Regions from separate parts of the Paenibacillus sp. P36 genome, predicted to be linked through region 2. Evidence: riboswitches for the same ligand, from Rfam matches in the RefSeq annotation. Region 2 holds a riboswitch; each other region holds the start of a gene.

Region 1 (4,868 bases), 640 kb from region 2:
ACCTTCATTAATAGAAGCAAGGCAAGCATCCATAAGAAATGCTGCTCATCGCGGCCAAGGCAGTGATGATACAAGGGCCATAGGACGACCCATGCCAGAAATGTCCAGAAGGCTTGCAGCACTAAGCTGTACATGAATCCGCCGCGGAAGTAAGGACCCATCTGATGTTCAACGCGCAGTAGAAACATACGGTCTGCGCTTCTGGCTAACGTGCGAATGGGGCTTGAGGCTAACAAAGGTACCAGCAGCAAAAGGACGATCCACAGATAAGGATAATCTGTCGGAAGGCGCTGTAGTATTTTTGCATAATAATAGGAAGAAAGGATGACAAGAAATAGCAGGAAGCCAAAAAAATTGCTGCGCGCTGCATACTGCAGGTAACCCATGGATTCCTTCATATAATGTTCAAATCTCTTCTGCCATAGGGCACGGGTATCCATGTCCATCGCCTTCATACCAATTCTCCTTTTACAAGCTTATAAAAGATGTCGTCCAATGACGCTTGCTGGAGTCCTGTCTGCTGACGTAATTCGACTAAATCGCCTTGGGCGACCATATGTCCTTTGTGCAGGACGACATAGTTATCGCAATATTTTTCAATCGTAGACAAAATATGCGAGGATATGAGAAATGACGCGCCGCGTCGCTTCATTTTGACCATCAACTCGAGCAATGAGCGGATGGCTAGCGGATCGAGCCCGAGAAAAGGCTCGTCAATGATGTAGAGAGAAGGTTCGATCAGGAATGCATTCATGATCATGACCTTTTGCTTCATCCCTTTGGATAAATGGCTTGCGAAAGACTTGAGCTTGTCCTGCATGTGGAACTGCTCGAGCAGCGCTTGTGAGCGGGAGAGATAGTCATCCTTCGTTAAGCCGTAAGCCATGGCAGTTAACTCCAGATGCTCACGAATCGTAAGCTCTTCATATAGCTCTGGACTTTCAGGCACATAAGCGTAAGTGGCACGGTAAGGCAGCGGATCTTCGGCCAGCGTCAAACCGTTAATTTTTATAGAACCCCTTTGTGGTTGAAGCAGTCCAAGGATGTTCTTGATGGTCGTACTTTTTCCTGCGCCGTTCAAACCAATTAATCCCATCATTTCACCTTGACGGATGGAAAATGTGAGGTCGTGAAGAACGGGTTTATTTGGTAAATATCCCCCGAATAAAGCGTCAACTTGTAATATGGGACCCATCTCAGTGCCTCCCTAAATAGCTAATTATTGGAATTTATATACGTGTTTCATACCTGATAATTATAAACAAATTTAGTTTCGAAGCCTAGTTTAAGAGTGAAAACACGAAGAAACTTAGTATTCGTACGTTATAATGAGTTAAATGTAGATAAAAGGTGGTTTTATTTCGAAAATAAGCTATTTTTAATCGATTTAGCCCTTTTTAGTAGGTGTTAATCCCTTTACAGGCAGAGATTAACAGCGTAATATACTTTTCATAATAACTTAATAACCAATTTGCCATTTTTCCATTCGCTGAGTTCCAATTATGGGAACGGGGGAACCACTGTTAGCTTATAAAGCGGCATCGCTGACGAAGTGAACAGAGTGAGTAACAGGGGTGAATCTTGGACGTTGAACGGAAGTTTACGTCTGAGTAGGGCGACTCTCACGTCCGAATCCGTCAGCTAACCTCGTAAGCGTAAGAGAGGTAACGATTGTCGTGCGTGCTATTTGTGTATTTTTACTATGCAAACTAAGCCAGCGAGAAGAGTCCTCTTCTTGCTGGCTTTTTGTCCCCATAAGGACCTTTAACTGTTTCGGACGACTAATCGTAACCCGGAATTCATAGGATGATGAATAGCAAAGCGGGGTGGGACGACCAGAACGCAGTTGTTTCCAAACAACTGCCGATGGACGACACGTTAAGTTAAATTAAAAACCTTAGTCGCGTCAAATTTAATCATGCTGTAACCTGGCGGCGAGGCTTTGAAGGAGGACCGAAGAAGTGGGCAGTATCTCTTTTAGCGAGACCCATGTAAAACGATCATCCAGCATGTCCTTCGCATTGCGATGGAAGCATGAAAACTTGCGTTTGATTTTAAGCCTGGCTATAATCTCAATCGCAATGACTTTCATGTTTTTGGTGTTGTTGTACGGTACGGCTACCAAGAGCGTATCCGTGGTTGTGAATGGACAAGAAACCGTTGTGCATACGAAGCAATGGGTCCTGCAACGCCTACTGGATGAACAAGCCATAACGATTGGTGAACACGATGAAATATCTGCAGACCCTACGGCTACAATCAAGGGCGGGGACAAATTCGTCATCGAACACGCTTCTCCAATTCAATTGACTGCTGATGGAAAGACCACCACTGTTTACACAACTGCAAGAACGGTTGAAAGTGCATTGCAACGTTTACATATTGCACTTGGGGAGCACGATAAGCTGACTCCCGAACCGACAGCCTCTTTGGGATCAGGCGATGAAATCAAAATCGTCCGTGTGAAAAAAGAGACGGAAGAAGTAACAGAGCCGATTGCATTCGACACGGAAAAGAAAAATGATGCATCGTTGCTTAAGGGTAAAGAGCAGGTCGTTCAAGAAGGTAAAGAGGGCGTACTTCTGAAAAAGAAAGAGAAGACTTACGAAGATGGCGTATTAGTTGCAGAAGCTGTTGTAGGTCAAGAAGTACAGGAACAAAGCGTTAAAAAAGTTGTGTCCGTTGGCACGAAAAATCCCGTTGTCGTTCTATCGGCATCATCCCCTAGTGTGGATGAGGTTTCTAAGAATGGTGTAACATTCGGGTATAAACAAATCCTCAAGAACGTGAAGCTCACGGCTTATTCAGCGGGAGCGGATTCGACAGGCAAAGCCGAAGGTTCTCCTGGGTATGGGAAGACCTATACAGGAACGACAGTTACTGAGGGCAGAACGATTGCGGTAGATCCGAAAGTTATCCCACTGGGATGGTGGGTTTACATTGAGGGCGTTGGCTTCCGTCGTGCTGAAGACATTGGCAGCGGTGTGAAAGGCCAAATGATCGATGTTTACTTTGAAGATCATGGCTATGCTAATAAATTCGGAACGAAACAAGGATATACGGTCTATGTCGTAGGACCGAAAAAGCCGTCTGAAAATTAACGTGTAAACGTCTGTTTCAGCGGGAACAATGTCAATATACGTTGCCAGGCAAGCAGCCTGGGCGAAAGAAGAGGGAATCCCTCTTCTTTTTCTGCGTACTGGGAAGGGAACCGATTATGATTAAAGAAGTCATCGTCGTTGAAGGCAAAGACGATACGGCCGCTATTCGCCGAGCTGTCGAGGCGGATACGATAGAGACAGGCGGCTCAGCCATCGGGCAAGCCGTATTGAAGCGAATAGCCCTCGCGCAGCAGCGCAGAGGCGTCATTATATTTACGGATCCGGATCACGCAGGTGAGCGGATACGGAAGATTGTGGCAGCCAAGGTACCGGGCTGCAAGCATGCCTTCATCACGCAGGCGCAGGCCGAGTATAAGGGCGACATCGGCGTCGAGAACGCAGCGCCGGAGATTGTCCGTGAGGCGCTCCAGAACCTGCGGACAGAGTACGACGGGGCTGTCTCGCAGCTTACTATGGAGGATCTCATAGCTGCAGGGTTGATCGTTCATCCGGAAGCGGCTTCCCGGAGGCTCGTCGTTGGCAATGCCCTTGGCATCGGCTACTGCAATGGCAAACAATTTTATAAGCGATGTGCGATGTTCCAGATCTCGCGTGAGGAATTTGAGGCAGCCTTGGAGCATCTGGAACCGAAGATATAGGGAAAGTGAAGTAAGGTGTGACAGTGGAATTCAGGATTTAGAACCTATAGATAAATGAGGGCTACATAATGACTATACCCGGCAATGAAGTGATTGTAACAGCGGAAGATGTTGCAACACCCAGTAAAACGAAACAAATTATAAAAAAGCACAATCTTGTGCTCAAAAAGAGTCTGGGTCAGAACTTCCTGATCGACCAGAACATCTTGGGCAAGATCGTTTCGGCTGCGGAGCTTGGGCCTAACAAAGGCGCGCTGGAAGTCGGCCCTGGCATCGGGGCGCTCACCCAGCAGCTGGCCAAGCTCGCAGGGCGCGTCTTGGCCGTGGAGATCGATCAGCGTCTCCTGCCTATTCTAGGCGAGACGCTGGAGCCTTATCCCCACGCGAGTGTCGTGCATGGCGATATTTTGAAGACGGACCTGCCGGAGTTGTTCCGGCAGCATTTTGACGGGCTGGATGGCGTCAGTGTCGTCGCCAATCTGCCCTACTACATCACGACGCCGATCATTATGAAGCTTCTCGAAGAGAAGCTTCCCTTGGAGAACATCGTCGTGATGATTCAAAAAGAGGTGGCCGACCGCATGGCGGCTCGCCCGGGCACCAAAGATTACGGCAGCCTCAGCATTGCCGTACAGTTCCACTGCGAGCCGGAGCTTGTCACGATCGTGCCGCGCACCGTCTTTGTGCCGCAGCCGAACGTTGACTCTGCCGTCATCCGGCTGCGTGTGCGCAAAACCCCGCCGGTCGAGGTGGCGGACGTGGACTTCTTCTTCGCTGTCGTCCAGGCGTCCTTCGTCCAGCGGCGCAAAACCTTGTACAACAACCTCGCGGCGAGGTTCTTTACCAAAGAAAACAAATCGGAGCTGGAAACTCTGCTCCATAGCATCAACATCGAGCCTTCGCGCCGCGGCGAAACGCTCAGCATGGACGAATTCGCGCGCTTGTCGACTGCGCTTCGCACGCACGGCTGTAAATAACCCGCACCAAATGCCCAGCCCCGCCATAGGATAACCCATGGAGGGGATTTGTGCGATGAGGCAAGGTGATTTTGTAACCCGTAAATCCTATGGCGGCGACGTCATGTTTAAGATTGAACGTATCGATCAAC
Region 2 (4,868 bases):
TTTGGGAGCAGGGGGTCGCATGTTCAAATCGTGTCATCCCGATATTTACGCGGGTGTAGTTCAATGGTAGAACTTCAGCCTTCCAAGCTGGTAGCGTGGGTTCGATTCCCATCACCCGCTTCACAAGAAAAGAAAGAGCCACCTTCGGGTGGCTTTTTCTTTTGCACGGGTAAGGGAAGAGAACCCACAAAGGGTTCGACCGTCCGTGAAGGCAGCTTGAGTAAGCCCGAGTAGGACGCGCGTCCAAATCTACCGATGATTGCTTCCGAAGGAAGCATGTTCAATGAGGGCGGAAAGCGAAGGGAACTGGAGGTCGCTATTTCGAGTAAATCAGCCGAATTCCCCGGTTAGGGGAACTACAAGCCTTTATTTGCTGCCTAAAAGCGGCGTATCACCTGAAAACGGCAAAATAGAGGACCGTAGTTCCCTAGGAGGGGCGAATGCACCGTTTTCGAGCTAAATAGATGCCAGTAGTTCCGTTAACGTACAGAAAAGACATGGTACAGCTATGGAGACCATCCTCACCCGATACCCGAGCCCGCATATTTCTTGGCAAAAGTAAATGAAAGCGGTATACTTGTTTTGTTAACGTGTGCATTATCGTGGGACGATATCAATGAAATGAGGTCGGCGACTATGAAGGCGAAAAAGCTAGGACATGCAGGTTTTGACATCTCAAACATAACTTTTGGCTGTTGGGAGCTTGGAGGAGGTCCTTGGGAGTTCACGAACGACCAAAATAATATCGAGCTCATCCGTAAAGCGTTCGAGCTGGGCATCACAACGTTTGATACAGCTGAAGGCTACGGCAATGGACACTCGGAAGAGATCGTCGGCGCTGCTTTGGCGGATATACGTAAGCAATGCATCATTACGACGAAGGTGAGCCGAAGCAATCTAGCTCCTCAAGATGTAAGAAGATCGGCAGAAAACAGTTTGAACCGTTTGAAGACTGATTACATAGATGTTTATTACATTCACTGGCCAAGTTTTGAGATACCTGTGCAGGATACGCTTGGTGAATTTGTGAAGCTGAAAGAAGAAGGCTTGATTCGGGCTATCGGCGTTTCGAATTTTTCTTTGGAGCAGCTGAAAGAAGCCGTAAATTACGCGCAAATCGATGTGATTCAGCCGGAATACAGTTTGCTGCACAGAGCTATCGAGCCAGAGATTTTGCCATTCTGCCAGGAACACAACATTGGTGTGATGAGCTACAGCTCAATCGCCAAGGGGATTCTGACAGGCGCTTTCCACCTTCATGGAAAGGCATTGAAAGAGGGAGACTTCCGCAAGGAGAGAAGGCTGTTCCTACCGGAGCATCTGGAGGCGGAGAAGGAGCTTTTAGCTGTCATGAAAGAAATGGCGGATGCCAAGGACACTAACGTGACACAGATCGCAATTGCTTGGCTGCTGCACCAGGAAGCACTTACTTCGGCTATTATAGGGACACAGGATGAGCATCATCTTGAAAATAATATCAAAGCGGCCTCATTATCATTAACCGCCTCAGAGTTAGCAACTTTGAACACAGTCAGCGATCGTGCGCTATCCGTAATTGGCTACACCTAATCGCAGGAAAAACCACCCTCTAGGGTGGTTTTTTTTGCCCATTATCCCTAGTATTCCGTACGCAATATGCGACAAAATACATTGGTAAAACTTACCGTTTTGCAAAGGTTGTACCTACCAATTAAACTATGCTAGTCTAACATAGACAAAAAATGCCGAATCTTGGAGCATCGCAAGCTCTGGTACGGGGGACTTCTTTATTTGGGGTGAATGAGCGCTGCTAGCTGAGCGTACTAGGGAAAACCTCTTCCCGAACCCGTCAACTAACCTCGGAGGCGTCAAGGAGGCAAGGTTTTGAAATCTTTTTCTTCACGTCTTATTTGTTCATGCGCACTATTATGCGCCGCAGTACCGATGTTTACAGCACACTCCGCTCAGGCTGCATCCGCGCCTACGGACCGCCCTGTCAAGGTGCAAGTCAATGATGAGCTGCTGAAGTTTCCGGAAGTTCAGCCTTATATTGATGACAAGGGCATCATGCAAGTTCCACTCCGAGTGTTATCTGAGAAGCTGGGCTATCAGGTGAGCTGGGAGAAGCAAGAGGATCAAATCGAGGTCACACTGGTTAACAAGCAGCAATCCATCTTACTCATTACAGAGCAGCAACAAGCGCTTGTGAACAGTAAGAAGATCAGTTTGGAAAGCAGTCCAACCGTGTTCCAAGGGAATACATATGTCCCACTGCGTTTCATCACGGAAACCTTCGGTTCGCCAATTGAATGGAACGAAGCCAATCAGATCGCGATTGTGGATGTGGATGGAAAATCGCACAAGCCAGCCTGGATCGCGCCACCACCACCACCACCAGCTCCAGCACCTGCACCTAAGGTGGCAGCCGCTGCCGTTGTTCCGTCTGTGAGTGAGCAAATTATTCAGGCGGCGAACTCCTATATGGGCGTGCGTTATGTATGGGGTGGAACGACGCCGAGTGGTTTTGATTGCTCCGGTTTTGTGCGATTCCTGTATCAAGCGAAAGGGATCGATTTGCCCCGTACGTCAGCGGAGATGCACAGTGAAGCAGGTACGAAAGTTTCAGATTTGAAAGCCGGAGACTTGGTATTTTTTGCTTCGAAAACAGTGAATCACGTAGGCATTTATCTCGGCAATGATCAATTCATTTCAGCGACAACATCCAGAGGCGTGGCTGTGGATAGCCTTTCGAGCGCTTATTGGAGCGCAAGGTATGTCGGAGCGAGAAGAGTTCTGTAAGGATAGGACTATCGAACACTTGTTTCTATGATCTTTCGAATGAAAGGCATAGAAGGCAGGTGTTTTTTTTCGTTCGCAGAATCATGCGATTTTTATCGAAATTTTATGGTTTTTAGCCTATAATGAAGAAATGTTTGGAAGAAAGAAAGAGCAGGTGAACACGAGCGCATGCAATTAAGTGTCTGGAAGAGTTGGTTTCATAAAAAGAGACATTCGAGTGTAGCAGATAGCATGTATACCGTGGATAAGGGACCTGCAATGCCAGATGAGATCAGGGAAGTTATTCAGCAGTTTTTCCGTACATACAATCATTTCAAAGGGGCTAGAAGCCTGCAAACGGATACGTTTATCAAAGAAGTATTTTACGCAACGAAGCAGGATCCGAAAGATCAGCGAACAGTTGAAGAAATGGAAGCCTATATTCAGCATAAGAATGTTCTGAGATTGCGCTTGAAATCTTATGTAATCGATGAGTATCTGAGTCTTGGTGAAAAAATCTGTATGGTTGGTGTTACGAGGGAGTTTAGCAACAATCACAAGAATCGCGTCTTGTATTTTCTCATTAAGGAAAATGATTCCTGGAAGTTCCACCATATTGCAAGATCGCATCATGGCACCATTTTAGATAAATTTCAAATTAAAGAACAAACGGGTTTCGTCGTAGGGAACGATAAAGCCGCGCTCCTGTTCCTTACACACTCCAATTCGTTAGATGCCTCCACATTTATTACGGGAGATTATGTGCATGCAGAGGGGTATTTGGAAGTGGAACAAGAGCCGAGCAGCCATTTGTACTATAGAGTTGTACGGATGAATCGTGTTCACTAGAACGATAAGAGGATGCCACAAACCGTGAGGGTAAGCTTTGCTCTGTCGAGTAACGCTTATTTGGCGTTTGTCCAATTGTTCAAAGCTAACTTCTACTCTTTTTAAGTTCACGAAGCGAATAAAAAGTACCTCTCCAGTAAATGCCGCCTTGTTTCCAAGTAAGCCAAACGGAGCGAATCATAGTATAGACAAGCAGTGAAGCGCTGACGGGAAGCAGATAGGCGGAATCACCTCTGAGGCTCATTAATCGGGACACTAGCTTGCGATAGAGCCAGATTTGCAGGATAACAGCAACCGCATAGACGGCTCCGCGCCAATCCCAGAGGAAGAGGAGGCCAAGCCACGGGCATATAAAAAAGCCGATCTGTCCCAAACAAGCGAGCAATGCGACCATGTAGCTGTAACGAAAGCCGGAAAAAAGGTTTTTTTCCAGTCCAATTACCGCATCTTTGAGCGAACGGTACCATTCCACTTGAAGCAGGTGTTTGGCAGACAGCACTCTTTGGCGGTAACCTGCTCTTTTGAGGAAGATGCCTAACTGTAGATCATCGTCAGGTCGTAAAGCGATCGCTTTATGCATACCAATCGCTTCATAGGCGCTCCGGCTTACCATATTAAAGGCTCCGATCCCGATGCCTGTTCCTTTCGCGTTGTCGATATTTGCACGCCAAGGTCGAACGAACAAAGAAAATGAGAACAGAAAGAAATGAACGAATCCCTTGAGTAAAGCGCCTCGCGCAAACATATTGGGGGTCAGGGTGAGATGGTGCACATCCTGTTCCTTCATATAGGTGACCGCGTCGGTGATCGTACCGGGAGCAAACAGAATATCCGCATCTGTAAAAAGCAAATACTGCCCTCTGGCCTGAAGATACCCTTGGTATAGCGCATGGTTTTTGCCAAGCCAACCATCTGGAAGATGTGTGATGTGAATGATTTGCAGTTTGGTACGGATGTCCTGCTTACCTTCCGACCACTTGTGCAGCTCCTCCAACCGGACACCAGTAGCATCCCGGGATCGATCATTCACGGCAATGATCTCGAGGCGCGGGTAATTTTGGGAAAGGAGATGCTTGACGGTTTCGCGGATTGTCGATTCCTCTTCTTTGGCGGCGATGATGACGGATACGAGCGGTGGCTTGTCCGAGAAAGAAGTGAGCGGAGACTTAGGCAGCGTTCGCAGGTTGGGCAAACCTTTTAACACATCCACAGTGACGTATAACCAATACAGGAGGGTCAGAAGAGCGATGATGCCGAGAGTG
Region 3 (4,868 bases), 4.1 Mb from region 2:
CCTGCATCGTCCAGAAATGTGGGTCGGCTAACGGAATATCGACAGATTGCAGCTGAATCGTATGGCCCATCTGGCGCCAATCGGTAGCAATCATGTTCGTTGCCGTTGGGAGGCCTGTCTCACGCCGGAACTCGGCCATGATTTCACGGCCTGAATAACCGTTTTCTGCTCCGCATGGGTCTTCCGCATAAGCCAATACGTGATGCTGATCACGGCACAGATGAATCGCCTCTGCTAAAGACCATGCCCCGTTAGGGTCAAGGGTAATTCTGGCTTGAGGGAAACGTTCCGCCAGCGCAGTGACCGCTTCAATCTCCTCCTCACCGCGTAGGACGCCACCTTTTAACTTGAAATCATTAAAGCCATATCGTTGATACGCCGCTTCGGCAAGTTTCACGACGGCTTCGGGTGTAAGCGCTTCCTCATGACGCAGTCGAAACCAATCATTCGCAGCATCCTCTGCGCTCAGGTACGGAAGGTTTGTCCGATTCCGATCCCCAACATAGAACAAGTAGCCTAACATCTCTACTTTATCGCGCTGTTGCCCTTCTCCTAGCAGTGCTGCAACCGGAACATCCAGAAATTTGCCTAAGAGATCAAGTAGTGCTGCTTCCAATGCCGTAACGGCGTGTATCGTGATGCGTAAATCAAAAGTCTGCAAACCGCGTCCTCCTTGATCCCGATCAGCGAATTGCTTGCGAACTTTCGTAAGAATGTTATTGTATTGGCCGATCGATTGACCGATAACCAGTGGGCTCGCGTCTTCAAGCGTTTTGCGAATATTCTCGCCGCCCGGTACTTCACCTACGCCCGTATGACCTGCACTGTCTTTGAGAATTACGATGTTACGTGTAAAGAATGGAGCATGCGCTCCACTAAGATTGAAGAGCATGCTATCATGCCCTGCAACTGGAATTACTTTTAGTTCGGTAATGATTGGCGTGCTGGAAGCTTGATTTCGCGATGGCTCATTTAGCAGTTCTTGTTTCATGGCTGATCTCTCCCTTTCATGTGGATGAATACCAGTTTAATGAAGATGACAACTAATTAGCTTTCCTTAAGTTAAATTGTACCACGTCCTCTAGCTCCTAAGTACTTAAATAACTCATATTCACATATTTTTGTTAGGGAATAGTATGCGCTCGCCGGAGAGGAAGTTGAAATTATGGTTCATTATAAAAAAATGAAGATTGACGGTTGGGAGTTATTTTTTCGCCAAGCCGGGAGTCCATACAACCCAACCATCATCCTTCTTCATGGTTTTCCAAGCTCATCCCATATGTTTAGGGATTTAATTCCTCAACTCACAGACCACTTTCATATCATTGCTCCTGACTATCTTGGATACGGAAATAGCAGTATGCCTTCCACAGAAGAATTTGCTTACACCTTTGAGAATCTATCCATTCTGATTGAAAAGTTAATTGATAATCTCGGCATTTCTCAATATATATTGTACACCCATGAGTATGGAGGTCCTATCGGGTTCAGACTGGCCGTACGGAATCCGCACCGTATTCTAGGATTCGTCATTCAGAATGCCGTAGTTAGTGAAAACGGATTAGGGAAGCCGTTCGATCTCTTCAAAGCCCTCTGGGAGGATAGAAATCCTGCAACCGAAGCGGCCTTTGCTCAGCTTGCAACCTTCCATTTTACGAAAATGCAGTATGTTACGGGCGTGTGTCATCCCTACCGGATTAGTCCCGATGGTTATCTAATGGACCAGTTATTTTTGGATCGACCCGGCAATAGCCAAATCCAGTTGGAATTGGGCTACGACTATCGGACCAACGTCGAACAATACCCTGTTTGGCAGCAGTACTTGCGAACTTATCAACCTCCTACGCTCATAACCTGGGGCAAAAACGATTTTATTTTTACGGTGCAAGGGGCACTTGCTTTCGGTGAACTTTTAACGTGTGTGGAAACTCACTTTTTATGCGGGGGCCATTTTGTTCTGGAAGAGCAAAGCCAGCAAGTTGCGGAGCTTATCAAGCGTTTTTTTGGCCGTATCTATTCATGAGAAAAACGAAAAAGGAGCTGCCGCAAGGCAAGCTCCTTCTCTATTGTTGAAGATCGTTAAATGGTATGGCTGATGTACGCTCTGAGGCAAGGATACGGACCACTGAAAATATGCGCCATGGTTACGATAAAGGTGAGGTGTTCCTGTAAAATTTGGAGCGTGGTTCCGACGCGATGGGCTAGCGATTGTTCAACCGCTAATTCCTTTTCTGAACTCAATTGGTTAAGCAGCTCATTGTTTTGAGCAACCGTTTTGCTAATTTCCATTAACGTCTGTGTTTCGACGTCTGATGGCCGGTAAGCCAAATTCGGAAATTGAATGTCGTACGTCTCCAACCGCTGTTTCAAATGAAGTATCTCATGTTGACGCTGTACGGAATCGTTGGCTCTCTTCCATGGAAGAAGATTCTTCCATTCTTTGGTTACTTTCATAAGCAGCATGTCTAGTTCCTCCTATTTTCTCTAGAAGAGAAAAAGGAAGCGAGGGAATAGAACCTCAAATCACATAGTTCCATTGAATGTTTCTATCCATTTCTTTCTACGCTGACGAAGTTAGCTGACGGATTCGGGTTGAAAGTTAACCCTAACACTTTACATGTGTACTCACCCCAGGAAACTTGGTTCCCCCGCTTCTTTAATCTAAAGAATTAAGCGTATTTTATCAATTTACTCCAATGTATAAGGAGAAGCAATAGTAATATTTTCTTATCTATTCTATGTCCTTAGTCATGCATCCCCTGTAACCATAACATGATCCGATCTACTACCTCCAAATATCTTTGCCCAACAAGCAATCCGGTGTGAGTCGTATCCCAAAGTCCTGTATATTCAGCATGGAGATGCTCCGCTGTCGCCTTTCCCCGCCGGTCATTTTCTTCACTATTAATTGCTTTAATAACCAAGGCTGGATGAACCATCAAACTGCTGTCTATCGATATCCCCCCACCTGCCCCCAAAGAGAAATAAAAATCATTAAATGCTTGTAATGACTCCACAGTTATATACTTTCTCTGAAAATCAATGTCATCCGCTGATTCATCTATACTGGAAATCTCTTCTCGGGATGGTGCGGGCATTAAAACGCCTGTTGTCATTGCAGCTATTTCTTTGTAGGGTACAGCTTCATAAACTTCCTTGCTTATGCTTGTATCGATCACCACTAAGCCTGCAAGTTCGTTGGTTTCAGCCAGCTTCTGGCTCAAAATTCCTCCCATGCTAAATCCTATGAGAATCGGTGGAGCCTCACACTCAGCCAAAACCTCTTTGATATCCTCCAAATAATCTTCGAATGTTACATGTGTCAAATCGAGCACTCTACTTTTGTAGTGCCCTCTCAAATTCATAACATAACAATTCCATCCCTTGTTTATAAAGTGTGGGATGTATTTGCTCCACATCCAACTGCCGGTGTAGGCACCGTGTACAAATAAAAGCGGAGGTCTTTTGGAGGCTCCCTTCGGTAGCTCATCTCCCTCGAAAATTTCTATACATAGATCATTTTCTCCAATATATTTCACACGATGATCTGGCAAATCTTTTGTATAATCTTTCATGATAAGTTTCACCTCGTTATATAGTTTGACGTCAAACTATTAGTTTAAAAAAATTTAAAAATTGTTATAAATTTTCGTTAGAATTCTCAGTAATTCTTCCTTCTCTTTATCCGAAATGTCCATGTAAAATACATCTAACATTTTTTCTGAGATGGTTTCAAATATAGGTCTCAGTTCCTCCCCTTTTGGCGTTAAGGCAACATAGACGACCCTTGAATCTACGGTGTCCCTTTCCTTAGTCACGTATCCGAGCCGGACCAATTTGTCGACAAGTGCAGTCACAGTAGACTTATCTTTATCAATTTTCTTGGCAATCTCCGCCATAGTCAATCTAGGCAGCTTAAATAGAGCAAAGATAATATCCCCGTGTGAAATGGCAATATCATCGACCCCATATTTCGTCATCTCGGCTATGATAAACCGATTGGTCTTTTCTCTAATTCTGGAAATAATTGATACAGCGTCTGTTGGTTTCATATTCTCATTATAGTTTGACGTCAAACTAATGTCAATCATCTATTCGAGGCAGCCGATCAAACTAGCCGGCTGCCTCGAACCTTGTCACAAATCCACTTTATATATACAAGGAACGCCCTCCATATCAGAGGTAAAGATGATAAATGTGCCATCTGGAGAAAAAGCCGGATGCGGATGAGCATCCTGTGTGTTGCCGTATGACTTCCAGCTGGTTCCATGGGAGCATAACCGCTCTTCTTCCCTCTGTTCTACATCCACTAAATAGATAAAGTGCTGCTCGGGCAGCTGCCCGTCCCCGACGATCATCGTATGATTGGCATTCGAAATAAAGTGGCAATACTTGGAGCAATTCATCCAGATCTCTTCCTCTAATGTCTCCGAGTCCATGAAACGGATACTTTCGTGATAGAGATCATCTTTATGCCGGTACACATAAGCGAATCTAGAGCCATCAGCAAGCCAATATTCATGCGTGATGAGCTCATCATGCGTCTGTTCCTTCGCACAGCGCAGCCGCGTCCCGTCCTTTTGGACTAGCCAGAGTCTGGCATCAATCAGATGCCCAGGACCTTCATGACAAAATAAAATGGTCGATGGGTCATTGGGACGAATTTGCGGATGTCCAAGCCAACAGTCCAGCTCCTCATGTGCGATATGGCTGGTTCGCTGTTCGATATCCAGGTAGATGATTCGGCAGTGCGGTTTCGCTGCCCATTGCGGCTCGAAATTGGACCAATCCCCTTTGCCTGGTACGACATCCCTTTCATTGATTTCGACCAGTACGAGATACTTGTCATCTGAGCTGAGACCGGGATT

The links. Region 2 has a riboswitch for cyclic di-AMP ahead of ACKTT9_RS04000 (NlpC/P60 family protein). Riboswitches for the same ligand answer to the same signal wherever they lie in the genome.
Region 1: linked by a shared signal. The riboswitch ahead of ACKTT9_RS00975 (ubiquitin-like domain-containing protein) and the one ahead of ACKTT9_RS04000 (NlpC/P60 family protein) in region 2 are both predicted to bind cyclic di-AMP.
Region 3: linked by a shared signal. The riboswitch ahead of ACKTT9_RS22060 (hypothetical protein) and the one ahead of ACKTT9_RS04000 (NlpC/P60 family protein) in region 2 are both predicted to bind cyclic di-AMP.

Annotation. Positions count from the first base shown of each region.
Region 1 is NZ_AP038372.1:219,811-224,678, forward strand. It holds gene ACKTT9_RS00965 (ABC transporter permease) at 1-455, opposite strand, end outside; gene ACKTT9_RS00970 (ABC transporter ATP-binding protein) at 452-1,195, opposite strand; cyclic di-AMP (ydaO/yuaA leader) riboswitch at 1,478-1,671, shown strand; gene ACKTT9_RS00975 (ubiquitin-like domain-containing protein) at 1,962-3,101, shown strand; gene rnmV (ribonuclease M5) at 3,218-3,760, shown strand; gene rsmA (16S rRNA (adenine(1518)-N(6)/adenine(1519)-N(6))-dimethyltransferase RsmA) at 3,829-4,737, shown strand; gene yabG (sporulation peptidase YabG) at 4,793-4,868, shown strand, end outside.
Region 2 is NZ_AP038372.1:856,802-861,669, forward strand. It holds tRNA gene ACKTT9_RS03985 (tRNA-Pro) at 1-42, shown strand, start outside; tRNA gene ACKTT9_RS03990 (tRNA-Gly) at 50-120, shown strand; gene ACKTT9_RS03995 (aldo/keto reductase) at 637-1,569, shown strand; cyclic di-AMP (ydaO/yuaA leader) riboswitch at 1,713-1,862, shown strand; gene ACKTT9_RS04000 (NlpC/P60 family protein) at 1,864-2,778, shown strand; gene ACKTT9_RS04005 (hypothetical protein) at 2,947-3,606, shown strand; gene ACKTT9_RS04010 (glycosyltransferase) at 3,692-4,868, opposite strand, start outside.
Region 3 is NZ_AP038372.1:4,916,093-4,920,960, forward strand. It holds gene gudD (glucarate dehydratase) at 1-991, opposite strand, end outside; gene ACKTT9_RS22055 (alpha/beta fold hydrolase) at 1,166-2,023, shown strand; gene ACKTT9_RS22060 (hypothetical protein) at 2,080-2,463, opposite strand; cyclic di-AMP (ydaO/yuaA leader) riboswitch at 2,548-2,686, opposite strand; gene ACKTT9_RS22065 (alpha/beta hydrolase) at 2,745-3,575, opposite strand; gene ACKTT9_RS22070 (MarR family winged helix-turn-helix transcriptional regulator) at 3,630-4,091, opposite strand; gene ACKTT9_RS22075 (oligogalacturonate lyase family protein) at 4,137-4,868, opposite strand, start outside.